Regions from separate parts of the Cytobacillus pseudoceanisediminis genome, predicted to be linked through region 2. Evidence: riboswitches for the same ligand, from Rfam matches in the RefSeq annotation. Region 2 holds a riboswitch; the other holds the start of a gene.

Region 1 (5,583 bases), 2.6 Mb from region 2:
ATTTTTCCCATCACAGAAAGATTTATATAGTTTTCCAGTTAGAGATAAGCTTAAAACTTTATTTGGTTCATTATTTAGTTTGATTTTCAGTTCAGCCATTTCTCTTAATGTCATTACATCTGGTCCGCCAAAATCCTCCGCTCTTCCTTGTGGTTCTTTATCCACTAAACCTATTAGATGCTCAGCGAATTCACCCGCATCTACACTTTGGCACTTAAATTTATCCGGGACAATATATCTTTTAAGAAAGGATTTGGATAGGAATAAATGATCAATAAAATGGTGGAACTGAGTTGCGCGTACAATTGTATGAGAGATAGAGCTGTTTTTCAGCAATTCTTCTGCTTCTAATTTTAGCTTATAATAGTTAAATGGTATTTCATCAATCCCAACAATTGACGGATAAATAAAATGTTTTACGTGCTGTGCTTTTTTTAATAGCTCCTTAAAGCCTGAAACCTCAACACTTTTTGAATTCTTCATTGGACTTGTTGCTGCGTGAAGGATGACATCTGCATCTTTTACTGCTTCTTCTAACCCTTCACCTGACGATAAATCGCTATAAATCCACTTGAAATCTTCAATTCCATCAGGTTTTCTTCTAGAAGTTAATTTTACTTTATAACCAGACTCCTTTAGTTGATTAAGTAAAGCTGAACCTAGTTGGCCTGTGGAACCGGTGACCAGTATTTTCAAGTACAACACTCCCATTCTAATGGGTTTCCTTTATATTGTATTATTCAGATATTTGGTGCTATATTCAACTAAACTGCCAGTTTTTAAATAAAGAAAAAGCCGCCGTAATGGCAGCGAAATACAAAACCTGTTCATTAAACTGTAGTCTTCAGGAAGTCAGGCCCCCAAATTTCTGCAATGAATCTAAACCCTCAGCGAGCCCCGGAAACCCCTTGCCCCATAGTACGAATCGGCTCCATTGTGATACACAAAAACAGTGTCGTAGCGCCGGTCACAAAAGATCGCCCCGCCAAGTTTTCTGATATTCTCAGGCGTTTGCACCCAGCTAGAGGTTTTCTTATCGACATGTTCAAGCTCCTGAAGCTCCCGGTATTGCTCTTCGGTTAAAAGCTCAATGCCCATGGCAGCTGCCATATCCATAGCACTGTTTTCCGGCTTGTGTTTCTTCCGTGCCTCCAGCGCTTCACGATCGTAACAAACACTTCTCCTGCCTTTTGGACTTTCAGCTGAACAATCATAAAATACGTATTCGCCGGTCTCTTGATCATGGCGTACAACATCCGGTTCGCCTTCAGTTGCTTCCATTTCATTGAGTGACCACAATTTTTCAGGATTAGCCTCGAGCTTAGCTTGTACATCAGCCCACTCCACACCTTCATGACGGTGCATGTTTTTCTCAAAACGCGCTTTCAGAGTTTCCAGCAGTTCTTCACGCTGTTCTGGTGACAGCTCCATATTTCCCATTGTCAAGTTAACTCCTCCTAGTTTTTACTCCATTATAATATAATTATGACCCTTAAGGGCTATTTGATAAAAGTGGAACAGCATTAACTTTTCATAAGCCACCTTCGGACTCGCTCAAGTTGATTTCCCGCTTCTCTGTCCGAACCTCCTTCACCTTCGGACTCGCTCACGTTGATTTCTCCCTTTTCTGTCCGAACCTGCTCCACCTTCGGACTCACTCACGTTGATTTCTCCCCTTTCTGTCCGAACCTGCTCCACCTTCGGACTCCTTCACGTTGGTTTCCCGCTTCTCTGTCCGAACCTCCTTCACCTTCGGACTCGCTCACGTTGATTTCTCCCCTTTCTGTCCGAACCTGCTCCACCTTCGGACTCCTTCACGTTGGTTTCCCGCTTCTCTGTCCGAACCTCCTCCACCTTCGGACTCGCTCACGTTGATTTCTTCCCTTTCTGTCCGAACCTCCTCCACCTTCGGACTCGCTCACGTTGATTTCTCCCCTTTCTGTCCGAGCCTGCTCCACCTTCGGACTCCTTCACGTTGGTTTCCCGCTTCTCTGTCCGAACCTGCTCCACCATCCTCTCTTTATGGAATAACACAAAGATACAAAAAAAACACTAACAAATATGCTGCCATTTGTTAGTGTTTTCCAATCTATTATGAAGCTTGTTGCTCAAATCTTTCTTCTGCTGGAGGGTTAAATTGCCCTTCCCACTTGGCAATAACAATAGCCGCAAGTGAGTTCCCCACCACGTTAACAGCTGTTCGGCCCATATCAAGGATACGGTCGATGCCGGCAATAAAGGCAAGGCCTTCTGCAGGCAATCCAATTGTGCTGAAAGTAGCCAGCAGCACGACAAAGGATACGCCTGGCACTCCCGCCATTCCTTTGGATGTCACCATCAGTACTAACATTAACGTAATTTGCTGTCCTATGCTTAATTCTATGCCAAACATCTGTGCAATAAATAAAGAGGCAATTGCCTGGTATAAAACGGATCCATCCAGGTTAAAAGAATAGCCTGTCGGAATAACGAATGACGAAATATGTTTCGGGCTTCCCGCTTTCTCCATTTTGTCCATGATTCTCGGAAGCACTGTTTCAGAACTTGCAGTTGAGAATGCCAAAATCAATTCTTCTTTAATCATCTTCAATAATTTAAAGATGCTGAACCCGACAACTTTGGCCATTATCCCCAATACAACAAGAACAAAGAAGATCATGGCTCCATATACAGTAAGCGCCAGCTTGCCCAATGGAATTAATGAGGCAAAACCATACTTGGAAATCGTTACACCAATTAAGGCAAATACTCCGATTGGTGCATACTTCATAAATAGGTTTGTCACATAGAACATAGCCTTTGCCGTGCCTTCGAAAAATCTCAGTACTGGTTTTCCCTTTTCCCCAATTGCTGCAATTCCAAGGCCAAATACAACAGCAAAGAAGATAATCGCCAGCATATCGCCTTCAACCATGGCTTGTACAGGATTAGTAGGTACGATATGCAAAAATGTATCTGCTATCGACTTGCCTTCCTGCTCTTTATTGGTTTCAACATAGCTCGAAATGTCACTTTGCTGCAGGCTGTCCATATTCAGGCCGGCACCAGGCTGAATAACATTACCTGCAATGAGGCCCACCACAATAGCAACCAAAGTCATGCCAATAAAGTAAGTCAATGATTTACCGCCAAGCTTCCCGACGGCTTTTAAATCACCCACACCAGCAATGGCAACAATAATTGTTGATAGTACAATAGGAACAACAATCATTTTAATTAAGCGGATAAAAAGATCGCCAAAGGGCTGCAGCACACTTTGCGCCGTTTCACTTCCATAGAAAATACCGCCAATAGCGATTCCTAAAATAAGACCGATGAAAATTTGAGTGGCTAAACTTAATTTAATTTTTTTCATCAATTACCCTACCTTCTTGTTTAGTTTTATACGTGCTGCGCAGGCAAGGGAAACAAAGATGAGATCCTGATAAAAAAGAAAATCGACAAAAATGCTGGGTTTTGTCAATTCACACTATTTCATATTCTCTTATGTTTCCTTAAACGCTGACGAGGTTAGCTTTCGGGTTAGGACTGCGGAAACAGTAAGCCCTTCCATAGTAGGATTCACCCCAAGCGGAAACTCCGCTGTAAATATTGGGTCCCCCGTTCTTAAAATAAGATTAAGCATAAATCACTATATCATTATATTATTTCAAGATATTTTTTGTAAATAGTTAAGTTTTCCCGGCAGTAAACTAAATGGCCTCTTTAATACACCAAAAAAAGCTGAAATTCAATGAATTTTCAGCTCTAGGACTTGTTATGGGAAATCAATATTAATAGCAATAATAAATATAAGGACTATCACGGATAATGCTGTATTTACTGACCACCACCTTATTTCTGCTTTTGTCAGTACACGGTCAATGATGAAAAAAAGACAGCAGAAACAAGACTAAGTTCTTTTAATACTGAACCGAATAAACAATGGAATAAAAAGGAGGCAATTTCACGATTAGTGTTTGCAATGAAAATCTTCTGGCTCAACCAATCACTGAACATCGAAGTGATTACTCCATAGGCAGCGACAAACATAAGATTTAAATAATATAAATTAACAAATGCATTATATCAAAGCCTGTTAGCACTGAGAAAATCAGTGCAAATAACACACTGCTAAGAATGGATGTTAAGATCTTTCTCCTCAAAATAATGGACATTTCCCACTTCATCCTTTATAGAGGCTAAATAATAGAAAGTAAATTTATAAATTGAATATAAGCAAAACAAAAAAAGGCATTTGGCTCCGCCTGCGCCAAATACAATGATAGCCACACATGCTATCCCCGCTAAATCTAAATTAGCACCCTTGTATTAAGAAAATTGAACGGGCTTGTAAACTTTTATTAAAATTCAAGGTGATAACACTCACGGTTAGCTTCATAATAATACCTCAATCAATATGCAATAAAAAATCCATGGCTTTGCTAAATGCTTCTTGTTCTGATTCTGCATCATATCTGGAGGAATATGGATCACTGAATCCATGTTTCCCTTTAAATTTATGTACTTTAATTTTCTTTTTTCTAAAGCTAATAGTAACTCATCAACATTAAAAGACTGCTCTTCTTGTGGAAAGAATAGCATTATGGGACACTGGGGTGTTAACTCTAAATAGTCCCTGATCCTTGAGCCATAGTATCCCACTATACCATCAACACAATCTCCCTCACTGCACAGCCAGGCAACAGTTGCACCTATACTAAATCCAATGATATATATTTTTTCGTATTCATCTTTAACATCCAATAATAGATCTTTTATTTTTTGGGCAGCTCTGTCGAAACCTGCATGTTCCATAAAATGGCGATAAGCGGCTTCCTCATGAGAATATTCAAAAGGTATCTCTCGCTCTAATAAATGGGGGCATGTCACATCAAAACCCTGCTTTGATAATAATTCGCAAAAACTTTTTATATGTTGATTAATTCCATAGATTTCGTGGATTACGAGTATTAAAGAATTAGAATTACTCTGTCTTATCATGATTATGACCCTTTTTCTCCATATTTCTTCTCCCATTCACCGATCCATTTTTACACCTTATTCCATAAGAAAAAGTATTCTATATTTAAATGTTTTATTCCTTCAACATCTAACACCCTATAAATCAGAAAAGCCGCCTATACGGCAGCTAGACTTTAAAAATGCACCATTATGAAATTAAACAAAAGCTTCATATTCAGCTTTAAGGTTATTGATGATCGTCTGAACAGGCAGGATTTCTTTAATTTCATGGACTCTTGCCCCCGCAAATACAAGGCCATTCTCGCAGTCCCCATCCATGGAAGTAATCAAGGAATCCATTGTACAAAAGCGATAAGAGCAGTTTTTCAGGCAATCGATACAGTTCTTTATTTTCACCTTTTTATTGTCAGCTATCTGCTCTGTAAAGTGGTTCTTAATGGCACGGCCTTCCAGCCCTACGGTGGTTTTCACCATGACGATATCTTCCTGTTTGGCCCGGACATACTTTTCTTTAAAAGATAATGGTGCATCACATTCGCGGCTTGCGACAAATCTTGTTCCCATCTGAACACCCGAAGCACCGATACGAATGGCATGAGCGATATCTCTTCCTGTCAT
Region 2 (5,583 bases):
ACGTGGAATGCTGCCGAAGTGGTTGATCATTTGATTGATGGCGAGGAGAAAAATTGGATTCCACGGCTAAAATTTATTCTGCAGGAAGGGGAAAGCAAGCCCTTCCCCCATTTGACCGCTTTGCTCATTTAAATGTGTCAGAGAGTCTATCACTTGAAGAAAAGCTTGAAGTCTTTAAGACCCTTAGAATGAAAAATTTGGCCATGCTTAGGGGTATAACTGATCTGGAAATTCATTTCGAAAAGACAGGGCTTCATCCAGCATTTGGACCAGTCAGAGTCAGGGAATTGATTTCCACTTGGGCTGTGCATGACCTTACGCATATTTCACAGATTTCTCGAGTATTGGCAAATAGATACAGAACTGATGTTGGTCCTTGGATTGAGTATCTGGGCATTTTAAAAAGTAAGCACTTTAAATAAATTGCATCATAGTTAAGTTTGTAAATTCTGTGTGAAAAGTAAACTTTTGGGACCAAAACCTCATGATATGGCCGAAGGTGTTCATTTATACTTGTATGGGATTGTGACTTTTCTGATTATTTAAGTCCATTCAAAAAATATGGAGGCGAATGAATGCTGAATCGTAAGAAAAAAGGCCTGCTGTTAACTTTTATTCTGGTTACTGTCATTCTGATCGTGATGCAGCCCATTCAAAATTCTATAACTAGGGCAGCTGCAGGGGATGGCTCCTGGACATCACCTTATTCCGTATCACAGGGAATCAATACTCAAAACAACTCATCCAAAACTGTTCAAGGCTATGTGGTTGGACAGCCGACTGCGGCAAATACGGTTATTTCAAACCAGTTTCCAAATGACTATGCTTTGGCCCTGGCGGATAGTCCATCAGAGACCAGCACAGCTAAGATGCTTTATGTTCAAATTCCTTCCACGTTTCGCTCTGCTTTCGGCTTAAAATCCAATCCATCTTTGATTGGAGAAAGAATTAAGGTAACCGGAACACTTACCGCCTATTTCTCTCATCCCGGGCTAAAAGATGGGACGGCCTTCGAACAAGCTGGTGATGGAACAGTCATTCCCGGCCCTGAACCAGGAGGATATTATGATGCTGCAAACGGAAAAACAGGGGAGGCTTTAAAAACAGCCCTCCACACTATCATTGATGATCACACGGAAATTTCCTATTCGAATGTATGGGAAGCACTGCGCGAGACAGATGAAGATCCTGCCAATCCCAATAACGTCATTCTTTTGTATACTGGCCGCTCTCAGGGGAAATTCACCAATGGTTCTGGCGTCAATGATTGGAACAGGGAGCATGTTTGGGCTAAATCTCACGGGGACTTTGGAACAGCTATGGGTCCGGGAACAGACTTGCATCATTTGCGGCCAACAGATGCTTCAGTAAATAGCTCGAGAGGGAATCTTGACTTTGACGATGGGGGCACCCAGCATTCAGAGGCACTGGGAAACTACTATGATTCAGATTCCTGGGAACCCAGGGATACAGTAAAAGGCGATGTTGCGAGGATGCTTTTTTATATGGCTGTCCGTTATGAAGGAGACAGCGGAGAAGTGGATCTGGAGCTAAACAATCAGGTCAATAATGGCTCTGCTCCTTATCATGGCAAAATGTCTGTCCTGCTTAAGTGGCATAAGGAAGATCCGGTAGACGATAACGAGCGGAGAAGAAACGAAATCATCTATTCTGATTACCAGCATAACCGCAATCCATTTATAGATCATCCCGAGTGGGCATCAGCAATTTGGGAATAATCTTCAGGAAAGCACTTTCCGTTACTGGGAAGTGCTTTTTATTTTACTTACTTTGAAAAAAAGATTGACAAGAGATTTCCATGGGAGTAATTTATATTTATTAATTTCATAGTAACCTTTTTGCTGAATCATTATGAGCGGGGGAACCAATTTTGATAAACCTGGTTTATCTTGGGGTGAATCTTAGCATATTAAGGCTAAGAAGGGATACTCTCAATCCCTAATCCGACAGCTAACTCCGTAAGCCGAATCGAGGGAAGGGTTGATGGAAACCATTGGCCATTCTTTTTTTAAGAGTGGTTTTTTTGTGTTCATTTTCAAAAAGAAGGGAATTTCTTCAATGAAAAAACAGTATGCAGTATTTGGTTTAGGCCGCTTTGGCGGAAGTCTCGTAAAGGAATTTCATGAATTGGGAGTGGAAGTGCTCGCAATTGATGTAGACCAGGAGAAAGTAAATCAATACGCACAGTTTGTGACATATGCAGTTCAAATCAATGGCATTGATGAAGCTGCCATAAAGCAATCAGGGATAAAAAATATCGATCATGCATTTGTTTCATTTGGTGAAAACATTGAGTCCAGTATATTGACATCCTTGTTATTAAAAGAAATGGGGATTCCAAAGGTGTGGGCAAAGGCACATAATGAGTATCATGCCAGGGTGCTCGAAAAAATTGGCGTTGATCGTGTTATCCACCCGGAGCGGGATATGGCTAAGCGGATTGCCCACCATATTGTTTCGGAAAAAATGATTGATTATATTGAGCTGTCTGAAGATTACAGTATGGTTGAGATTGTGGCTACAGATAAAATTGCCGGAAAATCCCTTTCTGAATTGAATATTAGGGCTAAGTATGGCTGTAATATTGTGGGGATTCAGCGCGGGAAGGAAATAATCGTTACTCCGTCAGCTGAAGAGGTTATTTTAAAGGGCGACGTCCTGATTGTAATGGGACACAATAAAGGGATTGGCAGATTTGAGAGGCATGGAGTATAAGCCTTGCCGATAAAAAAATACCAATACAAGGGGTTAGCCCTATATGTATAAGGAGCATAAAAGAATGAGGAGAATGGGACGTTCCTATAACTGGATAAAAATGAATCCGGCACAAATGCTTTCGGTCGGTTTCTTAATCTTAATTGGTGTAGGCACACTGCTGCTGATGCTGCCTTTTGCTACGAAAGACAGACATCATTTATCGTTTATCGATGCACTTTTTGAGGCGACTTCTGCTGTATGTGTAACGGGTCTCGTGGTAGTGGATACCCAAACCACATTTACTGTTTTTGGCCAGATTGTACTGATGGTCCTCATACAGATTGGCGGCCTTGGATTTATGACATTTGGGGTTCTCATAGCTATCATGCTTGGAAAGAACATTGGTTTGAAAGGAAGGCTGATGATCCAGGAATCTTTAAATCAGCTTTCGATTGAAGGGATGGTCAGGCTGGTTAAATTCGTTGTCGGCTTTACATTAATCGCTGAAATGATCGGTGCATTGATATTGGCTATTCGCTGGTCGTCCGATTTTGGCTTCCCCGCTCATTGTATTATGGCATTTTCCATTCGGTTTCTGCCTTTAATAATGCCGGATTCGATATAATGGGCCAATTCAGGAGCGTTACTGAATATGCCGGTGATTTTACTGTCATCATGACACTCAGCTTCCTGTTAATAATCGGAGGTATCGGCTATATCGTTGTACTTGATGTAAAAAGAAACAAGAGTTTGAAAAAGCTCTCTTTGCATACAAAATTGGTCCTCCTGATGACGCTGATCCTTAACATTCTCGGAACAGTATTTATCTTTGCGCTTGAATATGATAATCCTGGGACACTTGCCAATTTGCCTTTAAAAGATAAACTATTGGGGGCTTTTTTTCATGGTGTGGTCCCGAGAACGGCTGGATTTAATTCTTTGAATACTGGCGAATTAACTTTAGGTTCGCAGCTGGTAACAATGCTGCTCATGTTCATTGGAGGGGGATCAGGAGGTACCGCCGGCGGCATTAAAGTCACTACCTTTGTCTTGATTTTTCTTGCAGTCAGAGCGCTGATAAAGGAAGAAGATGAAGTGAGCCTGATGGGAAGGCGAATTCCAAAGGATCTTATTGTCAGAGCTTTTACAATAACCGTCTATTCAATAGGATTCATCTTCTTTATCTTATTTATTTTATCCATAACAGAAAATGCTCCATTGAACGTCCTTTTATTCGAGGTGATATCCGCTTTTGGCACGGTAGGCATGTCGATGGGGCTCACACCTGAATTAAGTGCAACAGGAAAAGGGGTAATTGCATTTATGATGTTTGCAGGAAGAGTAGGGCCAATCACAATCGCTTTTGCACTTGCCCGAAGAAAAGGAAAGGCCAAATATAAATTTGCAGAAGAGAAAATCATGATTGGATAAGTGAAGGAAAGTTATCTGGTGTATAGGACAGAATAATTTAGTTTCAATAAAATTTTCCACCATAAATAGGATAGGGGATTTTAAATGAAAACCAGATTTAATGACTATATAAGCATTAAGATCCATCAAATAGACCTGACCTTAACAAGCTATATTAAGACTAAATTAGCCCACTTAAATATTGCCCCGGAGCAGAACCTGATTCTAATGCTTCTCTGGGAAGAAGACGGATTAAGCCAAAATGAAATCGCCAGGCGGCTGGATAAAGATAAATCTAACATTGCCAGAATGCTGAGCAGTCTTGAAAAGAAAGGCTTTATCAAAAAAAGCATGAATAAAGAGGACAGCAGATCTCTGAATGTTTATCTAACCAAAAACGGCAAAAATCTCAGTGAACATGTATATCCCATCACAGAGGAGTTTCACTCAATCGTCACATCGGGTATTACGAAGGAAGAGCTGAGAATTGTTGACGATGTTTTAATGAAAATGAGAAGAAATATGGAGGGTAATTAGCGGTGCAGGATAGAGTGGGATGCTTCTATCCTGTTTTTTTGTGAAGGTCATGAAGCCCAAAATGAGAACAGCGCTGAGAAACAGTCGCCATGAAGGCTCCATGAACCCGAAAAGTCGTGAAGCGAGAAGAAAACAGTCGCCATGAAAGCTTCATGAAGCCGAAAAGTCGTGAAGCGAGAAGAAAACAGTCGCCATGAAAGCTTCATGAAGCCGAAAAGTCGTGGAGCGAGAAGAAAACGATCGCCATGAGGCAGTCATGAAGCCGAAAAAGAGAGCAGCGGTAAGAAAACGGTCGCCATGAGGCAGTGATGAAGCCGAAAATGGGAGCAGCGCCGAGAAAACTGTTGCCATGAATCTATAAGAATTTAAAACGGCACTCTAAAGAGAATCAGTTTATATGCAAATTTGAACTATCTGAGTTACCAGGTAAATCGATTCAGTTCATTCATTAATAATAGTATAATAAAATACATATATTTCTATATCTGGCTAACGGATGTTTTCATTGAGTCATACAGGGGGAAGATGATGACGAAGATTATGCAGATATCAGATGAACTAAAGGATTGGATTGTGGGTGCGCTAAAAAGTGATGTGAGTCCGATTGCGCTTGCGAACGCTTTGATTAAGAAGGGTTTCGATAACCGGTTTGCATATGAGACTTTATTTAAAATTGTTGGAAATGAAGCAATTAAGACGACAGAAGGGCAGCAGATTCGATATACTTATGAAGTCCCCAAAATAGGCAGGAAGGGGAATATCCTTCATACGAGTGATAAGGACGTAAAAGTGCTTTCCAGAAATGAAAAGCCATTTGTGCTCCATTTGGATCAGGTGCTCAGCTCAGAAGAATGTGATGAGCTTATCAGTCTTTCAAGGAGCCGGCTGCAGCCATCCCTGGTGGTGGATAGGGGTTCT

Evidence for each region. A riboswitch is a leader RNA that binds a small molecule or an ion and turns the genes downstream of it on or off. The one in region 2 is predicted to bind cyclic di-AMP.
Region 1: another riboswitch for cyclic di-AMP. It lies ahead of M5V91_RS18770 (cation:dicarboxylate symporter family transporter); the one in region 2 lies ahead of M5V91_RS03835 (potassium channel family protein).

The regions. Positions count from the first base shown of each region.
Region 1 covers NZ_CP097349.1:3,491,631-3,497,213, forward strand. Annotated here, with positions in the region: gene M5V91_RS18755 (SDR family oxidoreductase) at 1-696, opposite strand, end outside; gene M5V91_RS18760 (DUF4256 domain-containing protein) at 880-1,440, opposite strand; gene M5V91_RS18765 (hypothetical protein) at 1,659-1,802, opposite strand; gene M5V91_RS18770 (cation:dicarboxylate symporter family transporter) at 2,093-3,355, opposite strand; cyclic di-AMP (ydaO/yuaA leader) riboswitch at 3,485-3,634, opposite strand; partial or broken gene M5V91_RS18775 (dienelactone hydrolase family protein) at 4,391-4,983, opposite strand; partial or broken gene M5V91_RS18780 (NAD(P)H-dependent flavin oxidoreductase) at 5,161-5,583, opposite strand, start outside.
Region 2 covers NZ_CP097349.1:700,245-705,827, forward strand. Annotated here, with positions in the region: partial or broken gene M5V91_RS03825 (DinB family protein) at 1-422, shown strand, start outside; gene M5V91_RS03830 (endonuclease) at 576-1,739, shown strand; cyclic di-AMP (ydaO/yuaA leader) riboswitch at 1,851-2,001, shown strand; gene M5V91_RS03835 (potassium channel family protein) at 2,080-2,736, shown strand; partial or broken gene M5V91_RS03840 (TrkH family potassium uptake protein) at 2,801-4,149, shown strand; gene M5V91_RS03845 (MarR family winged helix-turn-helix transcriptional regulator) at 4,234-4,665, shown strand; gene M5V91_RS03850 (prolyl 4-hydroxylase family protein) at 5,191-5,583, shown strand, end outside.